Linked DNA regions of Rosistilla ulvae. The protein of the gene in region 2 binds, or shares a complex with, the protein of the main gene of each other region. Links are inferred from orthologs where the notes say so. Each region holds a gene or a part of one and is shown on either strand. Other genes may lie near its edges. The genes, in order: carA and carB.

Region 1 (8,225 bases), 2.3 Mb from region 2 along the record:
TGGTGGTGCAGGCCGAATTCACGGTTGCCTTCGAGTTGTTCTTGGTTTTCAAAGAACCGTACGACGTCCATGCCTCCCAGGGCCGGAGTGTATTTCTCCGGGTCGGCGAGGAATTTGGTTTGAGCCTGATCGCTGCTGAACAGGTACAGTTTGCCAAGGTGGATCGCACCGAATTGCTTGTCGCCGCTGACCCAGCGAGTTTCCTCCAAGATTGCGACGGGGCAATAGCCGTCCATTGCCAGCGGAGGTGCCGCCGACGGGCTTGGTGTCGTTGCAGCCGCTTGGCTCGCAGGTTCTGGAGTTGGGTTGGTGGCAAATTCGTTAGCTGCGATCGATGCGGCCCCACCATCATTCTGGTGAATCGGTTTCGACGGCGGCATCGAGATCGCGGCGGAGACCGGAGTCACTGGCGGCGCTTGCAGTGGTGAATGGCTGGGCAGTTGGAACTGGTTCGACGGCGCGTTGGCGGCGACGTTTCCGGCTGCCGATGGGGGCAATGCATATCCGCCACCGGCTGGTGGGGCGTTGCCTGCAACGGCTTGTTGCGGTTGGCCCGCCGGGGCGGCTGCCGTCGGCGGTGTCGCAGGCATTTGGGCTGCGATCGCGGGCGATTGCAGCGCCGCTTGTGCCGGGGCTTGTTGTTGCTGTGCGATGTTCGCGGCAGGAGCTCCGATCGGGTGGCCCCCCTTGGTCGCGGCTTCTTGCAGCATGGTGATGTACTGCAGCGGAGCTTGGGGGCTGACGCTGTGGGAGTGGACTGCGCCGGAGGCGTCGACGACGACATCGGTCGGGAATCGATTGACCTTAAAGTATTCGGCAAGCTTCTTGTTTTTGCTGGCGTTGATCTTCACGGGCACGTAGGCCTGTTGGATCACGGCGGCAACGTCGGGGCTTTGGAACGCCCCCGCTTCCAGGCGGTCGCACCAGACGCAGTTGTCGCTTTCGAAGTGGACAAGCAATAGCTTCCCCTCGGCTTGCGCTTGCTGGTGGGCGACCTTGAGGTCGGCGTTCCAAGGAATCTCCGCTCGGACAGTGGCGGCGAATACAAACAGAGCAGTTAACAACAATGCGATACGCATCGCGATCCCTCGCTTTTCGTCACCTTCTTGTGATTCAGGAACAGTCCTGAATGAGAGATTGCCGGAACAATCGATCGTTCACGCGAGGTGACATTGGGTGTGGTTCGGCGAAGCACAACACAACGACTCGTTGTGGATATTCCGACGCCATGATGGGTATTCGGCGGTGCCGATTGAACTTCTTGAACGAAAAGTATCAATTATGCCGAATGTGCCGCCACACCAATCTCGAGATGAATTGGGGCGTTGAGATCGATAAGAAGTGGTTAGAAGCGGAGCGGACAGGATTCGAACCTGCGGATCCAGTTGCCCGGATCACCGATTTAGCAAACCGGCGCTTTCGACCACTCAGCCACCGCTCCTACTAACCAATGCTGAAACTTTGTATCGGATGATCGCCGTTTCATCAGTCGCGTAATTCTTGCGAATCTGTCCACTTTATGCAACCCATCTGTGGCCGATCTTGGTTCGCAAATTCGCAATTCGTTTTTCGGCACATCTTCACGCACGTTCGCGGCGGGAATGCGAGTCGAAATGGGGGCGATCGGTTCGGCGCAATGGCCCCGCGTCGGCGCTGCAGCGAGCTGTCGTTTGGTGCTGAAAAGTTGTCGCGCGCCGGCGCGGTGGAACCCCCGAATTTACCCAACCCCGATAAGCGGCGGTGCTGGCGGAGGATTGCTGAACTTTTTTGATGATCGGTTGCAGGATCGTCTACCTGCTGTTCGATCTGTTCTTATCGCGGGAAGCCCCCAACGTTTCATGGATGAAATGGCAAAACCGAGTCTGTCTTGAACAGGCGTTGCTTTTAATCCCTGGAAATTCTGTGCGATCTTTATTGGCTTCACTGTTTGTCTTGTCGCTAGGCATCCTGGCGGCACTTCCATTTCGCAAAACAAGCCACGAAGAGCTTGAGCCACCACCGTTAGAGCGGTCTCAGGTCGCGTCGTTGATTTCGCCGCTTGAGGAGATTGATGTCGATGCCGGCGATCTGTCGGGGTTGAACCTTTCCGAGGTGGCTTATGCCGCCGACGGACTCACGCCGCGAACGGATTCCGGCAGCGAAACCGCAGCGTTTCCGGAACTTCCTCAGTCCCGACGCCCGTTTGCCGAAGCGTTGGTGCAACCGACGGCGTTGATCCCCGATGCCACTCGGAACGCAAGTCCCGATCCGATGGACATCGCCAACCGCTCGAAGGATTGGAACATCGATCTGCCGTTGAAGTACGTGCAGCCGCAGACCGGATTGCAGGTCGAAGAGATTGCCAGGCAGCCGTTGGCAACGCCAGCCGAAGCGACCCGCGGGTCGCTGTCATGGAATGGTTCGCCCACGCCAAACGGCAACGGCCCCGCGGCAACCGGGATGCGAATCCATCAAGCGGGTTCGCGACAGTTCGGTGAAGCGGCGGCAGCGGCCGGCAGCGGAGCGTCGGTCGAACCGACGCCGAATTACCAAGCTTCCCCGCCGCCGCAGCCGCGGGCTCGCAAACGGTTCTTCGTTTATGAGCCGGCGGGTTGAGAAGAGATCGATTCTTGGAAGCGATCGAATAGATAGTGGCTGTCGTGGGGACCCGACGAAGCCTCGGGGTGGTATTGGACGCTAAACGCATCGTGTTGGCGGTGCCGAACGCCCGCAACGGTATCGTCGTTCAGATTCATGTGGGTCACTTCCAAGCAGTCGGGCAGCGACGATTGCTCGATCGCAAAGCCATGGTTCTGCGTGGTGATTTCGATCTTCCCGGTGGTTAGATCCAAGACCGGTTGATTGACTCCACGATGCCCAAACTTCAACTTGAACGCTTTCGCGCCACATGCCAGCGACAGCAATTGGTGTCCCAGGCAGATTCCGAAGATCGGTTTCTTGCCGATCAGCTGGCGAATCGTTTGTTGCGCGTACTCGAGCGGTTCGGGATCGCCAGGGCCGTTGGACAAAAAGATTCCGTCGGGTTCCATGCCCAAAATTTCGTCGGCGGTGGTCGAACCGGGGACGATGGTCACGCGATTGCCGCGGGAATGCAAGTGTCGCGGGATGTTCCATTTCATGCCAAAGTCGAGGCAGACGATATGGGCACCCGAATCGGGGGTCGAAGCGTCGGTCCATTCGTCCAAGCGAACCGACCAGGTTTCGACCGATTTCGGCATCACTTCGCAGACCAGGTCGCGGCCGACCAGTCCAGGAGAAGCCTTCGCCTTGGCAACCAAGCTGGCATCGTCCAGATCGGTCGTCGACAGAATTCCCTTCATCGCTCCGAGATCTCGGATGCGGCGGACCAAAGCCCGGGTGTCGATCTCGGCGATCGCGACGACGCCATGTTTTTGCAGATATTCGGTTAGGCCGCCTTGAGCGCGATAGTTGCTGTAGACGCGGCTCGATTCGCGGATCACAAATCCCGACAACCGAGGCTCCTGATGTTCGCGGTCGTCATCGTTGATCCCGTAATTGCCGATCTCGGGACTGGTCATCGTGACGATCTGGCCGCGGTAGCTTGGGTCGGTCAAGATTTCTTGATACCCGGTCATTGCGGTGTTGAAGACGACTTCGCCATCGACTTCGCCCGCCGCACCGACCGAAATGCCGGTGTAGACAGTGCCATCTTCCAGTGCCAGTTTTGCAGGGGCTCGCGTGTTCATAAAGCTTGCTTGGGGGTGATGTTTTGCGGCTGCGTTCTCATTGAAACGTATAGCCTTTTCCCCACTGCGACAAGGTGGTGAAACAGGTTGCCGATCAGCGAAGCTGTTCGAAATCGTCGGCGGGATCGCCAAATTCGACCACCTCTTCGGCCTCGCCAACAAACTCCGCCTCCTCAGCGACTTCCGCGTCGTCGACGAATTCGGCTTCCTCCGCTTCATCGATCGGCTCGGCCTCTTCGATCAGTTCGCCCTCTTCCTCTGCCGATTTTTTGCTGCCTCGCGTCGACGGTCCCGCTTCAGCTCGTTTTTCCAACAGAGCCGCGATCGGTACCGCAAGAACAATCGAAGCGATCAGAGCACACCAACCGTAAAACCAAATCATCGCTAAATCGCCATTACTTCGAAGATTGTGTCAATCAGAAACCACGGGGTCGCTTTATCGTAGTCCAAAGCCAATGGAGCTGCAATTTTTTGCTCCGCGGTTGGAAACACTCTCCCTCGCCCCCGCATCGAACTCCTGGTTAGATGGGCGTAAAGCCCTACAGTGGTAGGAGATATCGACGCAAGCAAACCACAGGAGTGGAGAGGCATGACGTTGCCTGAAAACGAGATCGCCCAACGCAAGGACGCGATTCGCAAGCAAGCTCACGCCAATCGCAAGGAGCAAGCGGCCAAGGAAGTGGTCAGTCAGCGGATCACCGATCGGTTGCATCGGATGCCGCAGTACCAAAGCGCCGCGGTGGTGATGTATTACGTCGACGTTCGCGACGAAGTTCGCACGCGACACGCATTGCCCGACGCGCTGGCGTCGGGCAAAAAGATCGTCGTGCCGTTTTGCGTCGATGGCGATCTAAAGCTGTTCCATCTCGAATCGATGGACGAACTGGAAGTCGGGATGTACAAGATCCTCGAACCGCGAACCGATTTGCGGGAACTAGCCAGCAAGCGGGGCGAGGTTGCCGAACTGGATCTGGTGATCGTGCCGGGCGTCGCTTTTGATCGCAGCGGGGGGCGAACCGGGCATGGCAAAGGGTATTACGACAAATTGCTCGAACACGCTCGCGCCGATACGCCGCTGATTTCGCTGGCCTTCGAATGCCAAATGTTCCCCGAAATCCCTGTCGCCGGCCACGATATCTCGATGGATTTTGTCGTCACCGAAGATGCGGTCTATCCCGGTCGCGGCCGCGCCGAATAACGTCGCGACGCCTGCTACGAAAGGCTCGTCCGGCGTTTGGGCTCCCTTTTTGCCCCCTCTGTTTCCCGAGATGCATTCCATGCCGGACCGGAAGTCGATTGTTGGGGATACGTACGCCGAGGGCTTTCGCGGGAACTATGGCGCGTATGGATCACCGCTCACGATGAAAAATGGTTGCGGCATTGTGTTAACGCAGTCGCGGGACACCTCCTGCATCACGATCATGTGCGATTGTGAAGCGGGGAGTGCCGAGACGCCCGAATTGATCCGAATCGCCGCCGGGAATTATGACGGGCGGCTGGGGAAGAGCTTCGCGCATCTGCACGAATTGTTCGGCCCAATGCGTCCGTTGGAGGCTTCCGCTGCTGGGAGGATTGGTTTCGACTTCCCTGCATCTAACGATTACGGCGGGGTGATCGCCCCAAAGCGTTTCATTCGATAGGTGTAGATCACCGAATAAGCGAGGCAGTATCCGAGCACCGCGACAATACTGGCGACGACCAAGCAGCCGACCGTCAGGGGGCCGATAATCTCCCAGATTCTGGTCCAATAGAATTCGGTCTTGTTCAAGAATCCTGTGGGGGGATGTTGCAAGCCATGCCACCAATCGCGGCCTTTAGGTTCGCTGCCCAACAGCAGCCGTCCGACCTGGTAACAGGGGAGATAGATCGGCACAAACGTCGCGGGATTGCTGAGCCAAACGATCGGAAGACCGACCAATTTGTTGGCCCGCAAGGCCCAGGCGAGGAACATCACCAGCAGCATCTGCAGCCCGATCGTCGGGGTAAAGGTGACGAATAATCCGATCGCAACCCCGAGTGCCAGCGGATGGGGCGGGTCGTCGGCATGCAGGATGTTGTGCATGACAAAGCGACGAATGCGAATCCACATTCGAAAGGTTTGTCGTTTCGCGTAACGATGCATGCGAAGGTACCAAGCAGCGGCGGAGGGGGCGGTGGGAGCTTCGATAGTTTGATATAGCGATGACACGATGTCGACCCGGCAAATAGTAGCGGTTGTGCGTATCAGGCAGCGAATGTCGCGAACAAACGCGACGGCAAAGCTGCGGGCTTCCATCGGCCGATACCTGAGAATACCGCATCGATACCACGCCAACCTAAGTCTGGCCTGGGGGATGTGAACTCGGAATCCAGGTGTGTGGGATCTTTCGATCCCGTGGCCGATCCAACGTAATTACGAGCCTTTAGAATTCGAAAGTCTCTAGGCAAGGAGCCTTCCCATCATGCAAGCTTCGCGAAAACTTCTGCTGGCCTCCATCATCGTTGGAATGGCCACCACCGCAACGGCTGATTGGGATTCCTTTTGGCATCACAAGAAAGTTGCGATGCACAACTGCAAGATCGACTATTTGCGCAATCAATCCTGGCCGCAACCGTTCTTAGAGCACGACGCCTACAAGGTGCGAGGTCCCTTCGAGACGATGGCCAACAACGGCTGGCGGTTGCACAATACGCTCAGCCACGAGGTTTTCCGCCCCGACGATTCGATTCTGACCGCCGTCGGCCGCAACCGCGTTCAATGGATCGCCACTCAGACGCCTGCGAATCATCGTCATATCTATGTGCTGCAGGCGGCTACGCCGGAAGATACGCAGCGGCGCGTGGCGTCGGTCGAAGAAGCGTTGGCTGGGCTAGCCACCGTCGGCGTGCCGCCTCAGGTGTATGTCACCGCAAAAGTTCCTACGATGGCATCGGGTGAGTGGAATGCTCAGCTGAGTCGCAAGCGTCGCGAGCAGATGGTCGCACCGAAGCTGCAGTCGGATAACACCGGCACGAATTAGGCATTCCGCCTGTCGAAGTACAATAAGCCCCAGTTCGTCTGGGGCTTTTTTGTTGGAGCCGGCCTGCTACAGGTCCAGCCCGTCCAGTTCATCCAACAGGTTGTCCAGGTCGTCTTTCGGTTTGTCGGCCGAATCGGTTTGGCGTTTTGGAATGCCCACCTCCAATCCGACGGTGGCTCGACCAGCCAACAGCAGCTGTTCATCCCGTTCGCGAGCTGCCGTCGCGATCGGATCTTCATCGGCATCGGGCGCGCCGAACAGCTTCGATAGATCGATCTTCAAGCCCCCCGCTTCGACCGGCGCCCCGGCGATCCCAGGCGATTTGTGCTGCGGGAAGATAATCGCATTCTCGGGACAGACGCGGCTGCAGGCCGGGCAGCCCTTGCGACAGTTATCGGGCTGTTCGACAAGGATCGTTTCGACAGTATCGACGCCGTAAACGCCAAACAAGCAGAAATCGATGCACTCCATGCAGTTGGTGCAGCGGCTGAAATCGATTACCGGATACCAGCGACGGCTGGGCGATTCGTCGATCTTGGTCACCGCACCGATCCCAAACAACGCCGGTTCGGCCGTGTGCCCGTTGGTTTTTGGGGCTGCAGCGAGCATGTTGTCGTCCGAATCGGCATCGCCAGCCAATCGCAGCGAGGTCGTGTTGGTCGGTTGAGCAAATCTCGCGGCGGCCGATTTCTCGGTGGTTCGAGGGAGCGAGGCGATCCGCTGCAGTTCGGTGACGATTAGATCGGCCGATTCGGTAACGCGGAAGTCGAGTCCGTAGATCATTCGAGCGGGGCGCGGCACAAGTTCGGCGACACGTTCCTTTTCGTTCTCCTGGGGATCTTCCTCTTCGCTCGCCTGATCGTCATCCTCCTCGCGGACTAACATCACCTCGCCAACTTGGCCACGGACCCCATTGCGATCCAAGATCCAATGGGCTGCCCGTTCATATACCCATGACAAAACGACGATGTCCCCCGGGATCGAACGCAGCGTCGCCAGGCTTTCTCCGGTCGCGGCGAGATCGTACAGATGCGGAATTAACAGCACGCTGACCCCGTCGATCTCCGCAGCCTGTTGGGCAACTGTCTGTTCGAGTCCACGTTTCTGTGGATTGCGACTCTGCCCCTGCGAGATAACAACGGTCAACGGATTGGACATTCGATTCTTACACAACAGAATTCGGGCGGGAAAATGGTTCGACGGTCGACGCGGCACTGCAGAAAAAGGCCGAGTCGCCGATCGGCTAGTTTAAGCCAAACCGCACCCGCTTGCACGTCCGGGGATTGTCGGTGGCAGGGCAAATCACTGTTTGTGTTTAGGTACGCTTGGTAACCCGACGCGTCAGCGAGGCACGGTCTGAATTCCTCGCTTACGCGTCGGGTTACCATTTCCTGAGACGCTCCAGTTTGAAACCGTGCTTAGCCCTGCGGATGACGAGAGCCAGTTTTGCCGCACGAGCTGTGACGAGCTAAGATGCTGACTGGAGAACCAAATCATGACTGATTTGCTTGAAAAAGCG
Region 2 (9,091 bases):
ACGGAATGTCGCTGACGGGACTGCGTTCCTACGGTGCGACCTTCTTCGTCTTCACCGACTACATGCGTGGCGGAATGCGTTTGAGCAGCATCATGCATCAGCCCGTGTTGTACGTTCTGACTCACGATTCGATCGGCCTGGGCGAAGACGGACCAACGCACCAACCTGTCGAACACTTGGCTGCGTGCCGTGCGATGCCAGGGCTGTATGTCTTCCGTCCCGGCGACGCCAACGAGGTAGCCGAATCGTATCGTGCCAGCGTCGGATTGTCGGATCATCCAACCGCGATGGTCCTTTCGCGTCAAAACCTGCCAACGCTGTGCCGCGAGAAGTTTGCACCGGCATCGGGAACCGCGAAGGGTGGCTACGTGTTGGCCGATTCCGATGGCGAACCCGAACTGATCCTGATGGCCAGCGGCAGCGAGTTGTCGCTTGCCGTCGAAGCTTACGAGCAATTGAAAGCCGCCGGCGTCAAGGTTCGCGTCGTCAGCATGCCTTGCTTCGAATTGTTCGAAGACCAAGACGCCGCCTATCGCGAGAGCGTTTTCCCTGCGTCGTGCACCGCTCGCATCGCTATCGAAGCGGGCATCCGCCAGTGCTGGGATCGCTACTTGGGCAGCGAAGGCGAATTTGTTGGCATGGACAGCTTCGGCGCTTCGGCACCGGCTCCTCAGCTGTACGAAAAGTTTGGCATCACGACCAAAAACATCGTTGCCGAAGCCAAAGCTTTGTTGGCGTAACGCCGTTGGAAATCGGTGACGCTGCGAACCTCGCGGCGTCATCGAAAACTGGCGTTACTAGTAGCGCCAACGCGGTCTCGCAGCGGACAAGGAGACCGGCTTCATTGTTCGCCCGCCGGTCAATACGGCGATCAGCGTTGGCGTGTAGCGGCTGGCGAATTGAGCCAGCAGCAAGCTGCAAACGATTGCGGCTGGTGCGGCGATCCAAAAGCTGAACTCTTCGCCGACGATCCTGCTCGTGATCCGGCGGAGCACTTCCCGCATCGGGAACTCGTGTACCAGGTAGACGAAAAAGCTGAACTCGGCCAACCGGCTGAGTCGCTGATTTTCGATCCGCCGTGTGATGCTCAACAGCCCCAAGCAACCCGTTGCGATGGCGGCTTTCTGTAGCAACAGCGAGAGCGTTGTAAAGTCGCGAATGTACCAGTTATCGAAACTGGGATCGATCGCGACGCGAATCGTCAACAACAGAATCCAGGTCGCAAGCAGCGCGAAGCTGAAGCGCTTCGGGGCGCGGATCAGGCTCTCCAGAAGATCGATCCGCGTGACGGCCCAGCAACCGAGGGTGAAGCCGAGCAGCGTTTCGACGTTCAGGGCGTACCATCCGGCGACGATCGGAGCGGGTTGCCATTCCATCGTCCACAGAACCGCCAAGATGCCTAAGATGATGCGTGGTGCGCGGCGGACGGCGAACTGGACCAACGGCGCTGCGACGACCAATAGCATTAGGTCGCGGAGGAACCACAGTTGTTCGGCTAGCGGATGCAGTAGGATCCGGGCGAAGAACTGCGACGGTTCCAATTGCGTCGGCTTGCCGCTGAGCATCTGGATCGTCGACCAACTTGCAAACGCGATCAACGAGATCAACAGATAGGGGACCAACAAGCTGGCGGCGCGCTGCCGCAGCTTGGCGAGGTAGTTGTTGTAGCTGCCGGTGAACGTTAGAAAGTAGAAGAACCCGGCGGCAAAGGCGAAGACTGGGACCGCGATTCGGGCGATTCCATTGATTAAAAATTCTTGAAGCCAGCCATTTAGATTCCCACCCGTGGCTGCGGCCGAGCGATAGTGAATCAGTACGACCAGCACCGTCGCCCAGAGGCTGGCGGTGCGGAACGACTGTTTTAATTCCTGCGACGGTTGCATGGATTGCGATGGTGGAATTGGGGCGAAGGAAGCGATTGCGCGGACGTCCGCGGCGACAGCGCGGATTACTTTGGTAGCCGCTGTGAAACTCTAGCACGCCGACCGCTGGAGGATCTTTTGGGAATTCGGTCGCGGAGTAACAACGACTTGGATGCGGCGTCCCCAATCACTGAACCACGACGTTGGCAAGTCGTCCCGTTGGTGATGGTTGCGCTGAACGTGGTCGGGATCTTCTTGGCGTATGGGGCGACGATCATCTTGGCCCGCGAGCTGTCGCATCTCGCGTTCGACCAATACATCGGGGCGATCGCAACGCTGGGACTGTTCGCGGCGCTCGCCGAAGGCGGGTTTGGCAAATACGGCCTGCGCGTGATTCCGATCTACAACGAAGCGCAAGATGGTGGCCGGATCGCCGGTTATTTGCGATTTGCGTTCCTGGGGACGTTGCTGCTGAGTTTGTTATTGGCGATCGCGATGATCTTCTTGGCCGCTCCCTTGCACTCGGGCAACCGTCGCGATGTGGTTACGCTTGCGTTTGTCTATCTTCCCTCGATGGCGGGCGCTGGGGTGGTGATCGATCTGCTGCTGGCGTTTCGCATGCCGATCATCGCGATGGTGATCTCGCGGATCGTTATCCCGGCGACTACGTTGCTGTTGATTCTAACGCTAACGCAAACGATGCACTTCAACGCCAGCCACGCCGTGTTGTGTTTCGCCAGCGGCAGCGTGCTGGCGTTGCTGTTGGGGATGTTGTTCTGCTACCGGCAAGCGAGTCCGCTGGTGGGCGATGCGGAGGTGGAGACCAACGTCCGCGGTTGGATCAGCGAAAGTCTGGCCTTCATGTTCTTCACGTTCATGGTCTCGTGGCTGTTTCGTTCGACCTTGGTGATCACCCATCACATGCCACACGGCGATATTGGGGTTGGTCTGTTGGCACCCGCCTTTGAGACCGGCGGCTTGATTCTGCTGCTCAGCAAATCGACCGACAAGTTCTTTCAGCCAGCGGTTTCGCTGTATCTCGAGGCGAACGATTGGCGGCAGATGTCGATCCTGCGGCGCGACCGCGGCTTGATGATTGGAGCCGGCATCGTCCTGTTTTTGTTGGTCGTCCTGTTTTTCGGGAAAACGATTCTGGGGATCTACGGACCCGACTTTGTCGCTTCTTATCCGGCGCTCTGTTGGGTCGCCGTCGGTTCGAGCATGACGACGCTGTTTTCGCTGGCACCCACGTTTTTGTTGTACGCCGGCCGTCGTCGCTTGCTCACCTGGCTGCTGGGGTTCCACGCGGCGCTGCTGCTGGTCTTGACGGTGATCTTGTACTGGGAGTTTGGTGGGACCGGAGCGGCCGCGGCATATGCGGTCTGCGTCACTTCGTATTCATTGTCGAACCTCTACTTTGCCAATCGCGAGTTCCAGACACTCAAATCGAACCTGCGGGAAACCGATCCCGTTGCGATCGATTAACGTTGGCGGCAGTCGATTTCCAGAGAGTGGCGGTATGGTGAGCGGATTCCTTCCCGTTTTCTGAGCGCTGGATGCGTTCGCACGATCGTCGAAACCCTAGCGATTGGGGGATTGCCGCAAGTGTGGAGCAAGGTTTTGCAGCCTAGAAGCGTTCTCCGGGCCCTACCACTTTTCCGGTGGTTTGTTAACATTGCCGGGGTTTTGCGCCCGTCCTGATCTCTTCCACTCCATCAAAGGTTCCCTTCCTGTGCCACGTCGCGACGACATCAAGAAAATCTTGCTGATCGGTAGCGGACCGATCGTCATCGGCCAAGCTTGTGAATTCGATTATTCCGGCACGCAGGCTTGTAAAGCTCTGCGTGAGGAGGGGTACGAGGTCATCTTGGTCAACAGCAATCCGGCCACGATCATGACCGATCCGGGAACAGCTGATCGGACCTACATCGAACCACTGACCTGGCAAATGGTCGAGAAGATCATCGCCAAGGAGCGTCCCGATGCGCTGCTCCCAACGCTCGGCGGCCAGACCGGTCTGAACACCGCGATGGACCTGGAAGCCAACGGCGTGCTGGAGAAGTACGGCGTGGAGATGATCGGTGCTCGCGCCGATGTGATCGCCAAAGCGGAAGAACGCGAACAGTTCAAACAGGCGATGGACAAGATCGGCCTGGACGTCTGCCGCGGCGAAACGGTCCGCAATCTGACCGACGCCCGCCGCGTGATGAACGATGTTGGTCTCCCCTGCGTCGTCCGCCCCAGCTTTACGATGGGCGGCTCCGGTTCGGCGATCGCTTACAACCGCGACGACTTCGACGCCCTTGTGCAAAACGGCTTGGACCAAAGCCCGGTCACCGAAGTTTTGATCGAAGAGTCGATCATCGGTTGGAAAGAATATGAAATGGAAGTCGTCCGCGACATGGATGACAACTGTGTGATCATCTGTTCGATCGAGAACTTCGATCCGATGGGCGTTCACACCGGCGATTCGATCACTGTCGCACCCGCGCAGACGCTGACCGACAAAGAGTATCAACGGATGCGCGACGCATCGTTGGCGGTGATTCGCGAGATCGGCGTGGAGACCGGTGGATCGAACATTCAATTTGCGATCGAACCGACAACAGGTCGGATGATCGTGATCGAGATGAATCCGCGGGTCAGCCGATCGTCGGCGCTTGCGAGCAAGGCGACAGGCTTCCCGATCGCCAAGATCGCTGCCAAGCTGGCTGTCGGTTACCGCTTGTGGGAACTGCCCAACGATATCACGCAAAAGACAAAAGCTTGTTTCGAACCGTCGATCGATTACGTCGTTACGAAGATCCCACGGTTTGCGTTTGAGAAGTTCCCCGAAGCCGATCCGACCTTGATGACGCAGATGAAGAGCGTCGGCGAGACGATGGCGATCGGACGAACCTTTAAAGAGTCGTTCCAGAAAGCGCTCCGCGGACTGGAAGTTGGTGCCTTCGGTTTTGGCGGCGGCAGCAAGGATATGTGGGGTGGCGAATCGCAGCCCGACCGCGACGAAGTGATCGCCAAGTTGTCGACTCCCAACGCCGAACGGATCTTCTATCTGCGGTACGCGCTGAAGATGGGGATGACGATCGAAGAGATCTTCGAACTGACCAAGATCGACCGCTGGTTCTTGGACCAATTGCAACAGATCGTCGAGCATGAGAACTTCTTGCTGCAAGCGGAATCGCTCGAATCGCTCAGCCCGGCCGATCTGAAATACACGAAACAATTAGGTTTCTCCGATCGCCAGCTGGCAATTATTTTCGACTCCAGCGAACTCAAGGTTCGCGAATACCGCAAGGAACAAGGGGTTCACGCGGTCTTTAAATCGGTCGACACCTGTGCTGCGGAATTCGAGGCCTTCACGCCTTACTACTACAGCACTTACGAAGACGAGAACGAGGCGCCGCCCAAGGGTGATAAGAAGCGGATCATGATTCTTGGTGGCGGTCCAAACCGGATCGGCCAGGGAATCGAGTTCGATTATTGCTGCTGCCATGCGAGTTTCGCGCTCCGCGACATGGGCTATGAATCGATCATGGTCAACAGTAATCCGGAGACTGTCAGTACCGATTACGACACCAGCGACATCCTGTTCTTCGAACCGCTGACGATCGAAGATGTGTTGAACATCTGCGACAACGTTCAACCCGACGGCGTGATCGTTCAGTTCGGCGGCCAGACGCCGTTGAATCTCGCTCGCGGATTGGCCAACGCCGGCGTGCCGATCATCGGAACCAGCGTCGACACGATCGAAGCGGCCGAGGATCGCGAGCTGTTCCAACAACTGATCGATGAACTGGGGCTGCGTCAGCCGCCAAGCGGCATCGCGCGGACGATGGAAGAAGCTCGCGGCGAAGTCGATCGGATCGGGTTCCCCGCGTTGGTTCGACCCAGCTTTGTCTTGGGCGGCCGAGCGATGGAGATCTGTTACGACCACAAGCAATTCGATCGCTACGTCGCCGAAGCGTTTGTTGTCGCCGAAGGGCAACCGGTTCTGATCGATCGGTTCCTAGAGGATGCGATCGAAGTCGACGTCGACGCGCTCTCCGATTCCAAGGACTGCGTGCTGATGGGGATCATGGAGCACATCGAAGAAGCGGGTGTCCACAGCGGCGACTCCGCTTGTGCGATTCCGCCTCACAGCCTGCCCGAATCGATCCTCGACGAGATCCGCGTCGCAACGAAACAATTGGCACTGCGACTGAAAGTCGTCGGCCTGATGAACATCCAGTACGCTGTCAAAGTGGAAGATGGCAAGCCGACGCTGTACATCATCGAAGTCAATCCGCGAGCCAGCCGTACCGTGCCGTTTGTCGCCAAAGCGACCGGCGTCGCGGTGGCGCGATTGGCCACTCAAGTCATGTGCGGCAAGACGCTTGCCGAAGTCGGTGTGACCGGGGAAACGATCCCGTCGCACGTCTCGATCAAAGAGAGCGTCTTTCCGTTCCGCAAGTTTGCTGGCGTCGACATCGTGCTCGGACCGGAGATGCGAAGTACGGGCGAGGTGATGGGAACGAGCAAGAGTTTCTCGCTGGCGTTTGCCAAGAGTCAGATCGCGGCGAGCACGGTCCTTCCAAGCGAAGGGAACATCTTCATCAGCCTGTCGTCGCGTCACAAGGACTTTGCGATCAAGCTTGGCTCGCGTCTCCGCGATCTCGGCTTCAGCATCCTGGCGACCTCGGGTACCGCGAAATTGCTCGAGGAATCGGGCGTGGCGGTAACGTCGATCAAGAAGCTTGCCGAAGGGCATCCGAACCTTATCGATTACCTGAAGAACGAAGAGGTCCAGTTGATTATCAACACGCCCAACGGCAAAGGGGCTCGCACCGACGAAGGTCGCATCCGCGCTTCGGGCGTTCAACACGGCGTCCCATGCATCACGACGATCGCCGCAGCCGAAGCCGCAGTCGGCGCGATGGAGGCGCTCAAAGAAGGCGCCCTGGACGTCGAGTGCCTGCAAGATCGGTTCGGACTGTAGAGTTCCGCACGGCGCATTGAAGGCGCCGATGTGTTGAACGCAATCCGCCGAAATGGAAACAAAGGCCACCGCGATCGAAACACGATCGCGGTGGTCTTTTGCGTATCTGTGGCGCGAATCCAAATCGCCACAGACCTGGGACTTGCGTCGCCAGGCTGTCTCATGCCGTCGCTTCGCTACTGGTGGGGTGGCGCCTCATCTCGCGTTCTTCTCTGACACGGGGCGAAGCTTGGGGTGGCTCGTCTCTTTCTTTTTCGCGATTCGTTAGGGGGAACCGCGGGCGGCGTCCCCCTGGCGTTTGTTGAGCGAAATCGCTGGTTTATCGATGACGCTGCTGCTGTGGTTATGCAGCGTTCCCCCACAGTGTTGGCTTGACAAATGTGTCTAACTGAACACATAGTTAAAGTGTAGGTGCAGGATGGTTGAGAAGATCCCTGCGTTTGATCGCAACGGTTTGCTCCCGATGGGAGATTACGACGTCTCGTTGTTTGATCTACGCGGGTCCGTTCTGTGCTGCGGTCCGGACGATCGCCAAGCGTATCCGAACTGGGATTCGGCATGGCGGGTTTGGTTGGTTGAGCAACTTGCGATTATGGCACAGCAGCTATGGCAAGTTGGTGTGGAATCGATTTTTGTCGATGGATCATTTGTCGAAGACAAGGATCATCCCAACGATATCGACGGTTACTTTGTTTGTGACCGCGATGAATTTGTAAGTGGACGCTTGGTGGCGGCATTGAATCGTTTGGACCCGCAGAAGGTGTGGACGTGGGACCATTCGCTCCGCCGAGCTTATCCAGGATATCCGAAGAAGCAATTGCCGATGTGGCATGTCTACCGCGTGGAACTCTATCCGCATTTCTCCGGGCTTGGTTCGGGGATTCGCGACGCGCGTGGGAACGAATTGGAATTCCCCGCCGCCTTTCGGCAGTGCCGGCGCGATGGGAAGCCTAAAGGAATTATCCGATTGCTAAAGGCGACAGGATCATGATTCGCAATGAACAAGAGTATCGCGAGGCGTCCGATCGGATTGAAGCCGAACGCAACCGTCTGGATGCACATCGCAAGAGTTTAAGTGAATCGGGGCTGGGCGACACAGAGCTGACACGTGCGATGGAACCCTTGGTTTCGTTCCATGAGCAGTTGAGAGAAGAGGTCGCTCACTACGAAAACTTAAAACGCGGCGTCTTTCCCGATCTCCAAAACCTCCGGGGACTGGGAGTGCTGCTCGTTTCGTTGCGTATCGCTCGCGGTATCACGCAGCGCGAGCTTGCTGCCAAGTTGGATGTTCACGAATCGCAGGTCTCTCGCGATGAACGCAACGAATACCACGGCGTCACGCTCGATCGTGCGAACCGAATTCTCGATGCGCTCGATGTCCGCCTGCAGACCACCGTGGTCGAAGCTCCCCTAGGTCGCGAAACAACCGACGCCTAGCGACGGTTTTCGTTATGCGGTCGCGTTGTCTAACTGGCCGTTGGTTGTTGTCGGTCGACGCATCGCGTTGATCGTGACGACGGCGATAAACAGGATCGCGCCGACGATGTCGATGGTTAATCCGACGCGGACTTCGCCGATTTTGGTGATCGGTGCCAACAACAGCGCGGCTGATATGAACATCAACACCCGTTCGAAGACCGACAGACTGTTGCGGAAATAGCCCGCGATGCAGCCCGCCAAGGCAAGGATCCCGATCGTCGCGGCGGTCAACGCGTGCGCGATTGCAAACGCGGTGGGCGATTGGCCATCGGGAGCCAACAGGCACAACGCCGGTCGGTAGACAAACATAAACGGCAGCGTGAATCCGACCAACGAGAAGCGGAACGCGGCAAACGAGGTCTTCATGATCGGCGCCTCGGCAATCGAAGCGCTCGCGTAACCGGCAAGTGCCACCGGCGGCGTGACCATCGACATCATGCCGAAGTAGAAGATGAACAGGTGAGCGACCAATGGGATCACTCCCAATTCGCCCAACAACGATCCCATCAACGTCGCCATCAACAGGTAACAGACGACCGAGGGAACCCCCATTCCCAGGATCAACGAACAGACCATGATGCCGAGCAGGGCGAGGAACAGATTCGTTTCGACAACACCTTTGATTACCGAACTAAAATCGGTTGCGATCCCGGTCTGCTGCACGATCCCAATGATGATTCCAACGCACGCGCTCGCTGCGACCAGCGAGATCCCGTTCTTGGCCGATTTGGTCATCGCCGACGTCATCTCCGGACGCCAGGCGGGGTGGATC

What was found.
Region 1: the proteins of carB (region 2) and carA are in contact, whole or in part, in a solved structure (PDB 1KEE), measured with the Escherichia coli proteins. The link is inferred for Rosistilla ulvae from one-to-one orthologs.

What each region holds. Positions count from the first base shown.
Region 1 is NZ_CP036261.1:994,837-1,003,061, forward strand. Bases 1,643-4,615 are described here. They hold carA (glutamine-hydrolyzing carbamoyl-phosphate synthase small subunit), read right to left. Parts: upstream 3,708-4,615; coding sequence 2,577-3,707; downstream 1,643-2,576. Other genes in these bases: EC9_RS03650 (hypothetical protein), read left to right, coding at 1,903-2,595; EC9_RS03660 (hypothetical protein), read right to left, coding at 3,802-4,089; EC9_RS03665 (5-formyltetrahydrofolate cyclo-ligase), read left to right, coding at 4,297-4,615. Also shown: EC9_RS03640 (thioredoxin family protein), read right to left, coding at 1-1,079; more of EC9_RS03665, read left to right, coding at 4,616-4,905; EC9_RS03670 (hypothetical protein), read left to right, coding at 5,069-5,347; EC9_RS03675 (DUF2062 domain-containing protein), read right to left, coding at 5,308-5,796; EC9_RS03680 (hypothetical protein), read left to right, coding at 6,149-6,706; EC9_RS03685 (ATP-binding protein), read right to left, coding at 6,773-7,864; EC9_RS03690 (hypothetical protein), read left to right, coding at 8,202-8,225. UniProt on the Escherichia coli protein: Small subunit of the glutamine-dependent carbamoyl phosphate synthetase (CPSase).
Region 2 is NZ_CP036261.1:3,305,338-3,314,428, forward strand. The notes cover bases 3,202-7,040. They hold carB (carbamoyl-phosphate synthase large subunit), read left to right. Parts: upstream 3,202-3,594; coding sequence 3,595-6,840; downstream 6,841-7,040. Other genes in these bases: EC9_RS11740 (MATE family efflux transporter), read left to right, coding at 3,202-3,347. Outside these bases: tkt (transketolase), read left to right, coding at 1-740; EC9_RS11735 (acyltransferase family protein), read right to left, coding at 798-1,883; more of EC9_RS11740, read left to right, coding at 2,031-3,201; EC9_RS11750 (DUF6932 family protein), read left to right, coding at 7,259-7,831; EC9_RS11755 (helix-turn-helix domain-containing protein), read left to right, coding at 7,828-8,277; EC9_RS11760 (TRAP transporter permease), read right to left, coding at 8,290-9,091. UniProt on the Escherichia coli protein: Large subunit of the glutamine-dependent carbamoyl phosphate synthetase (CPSase).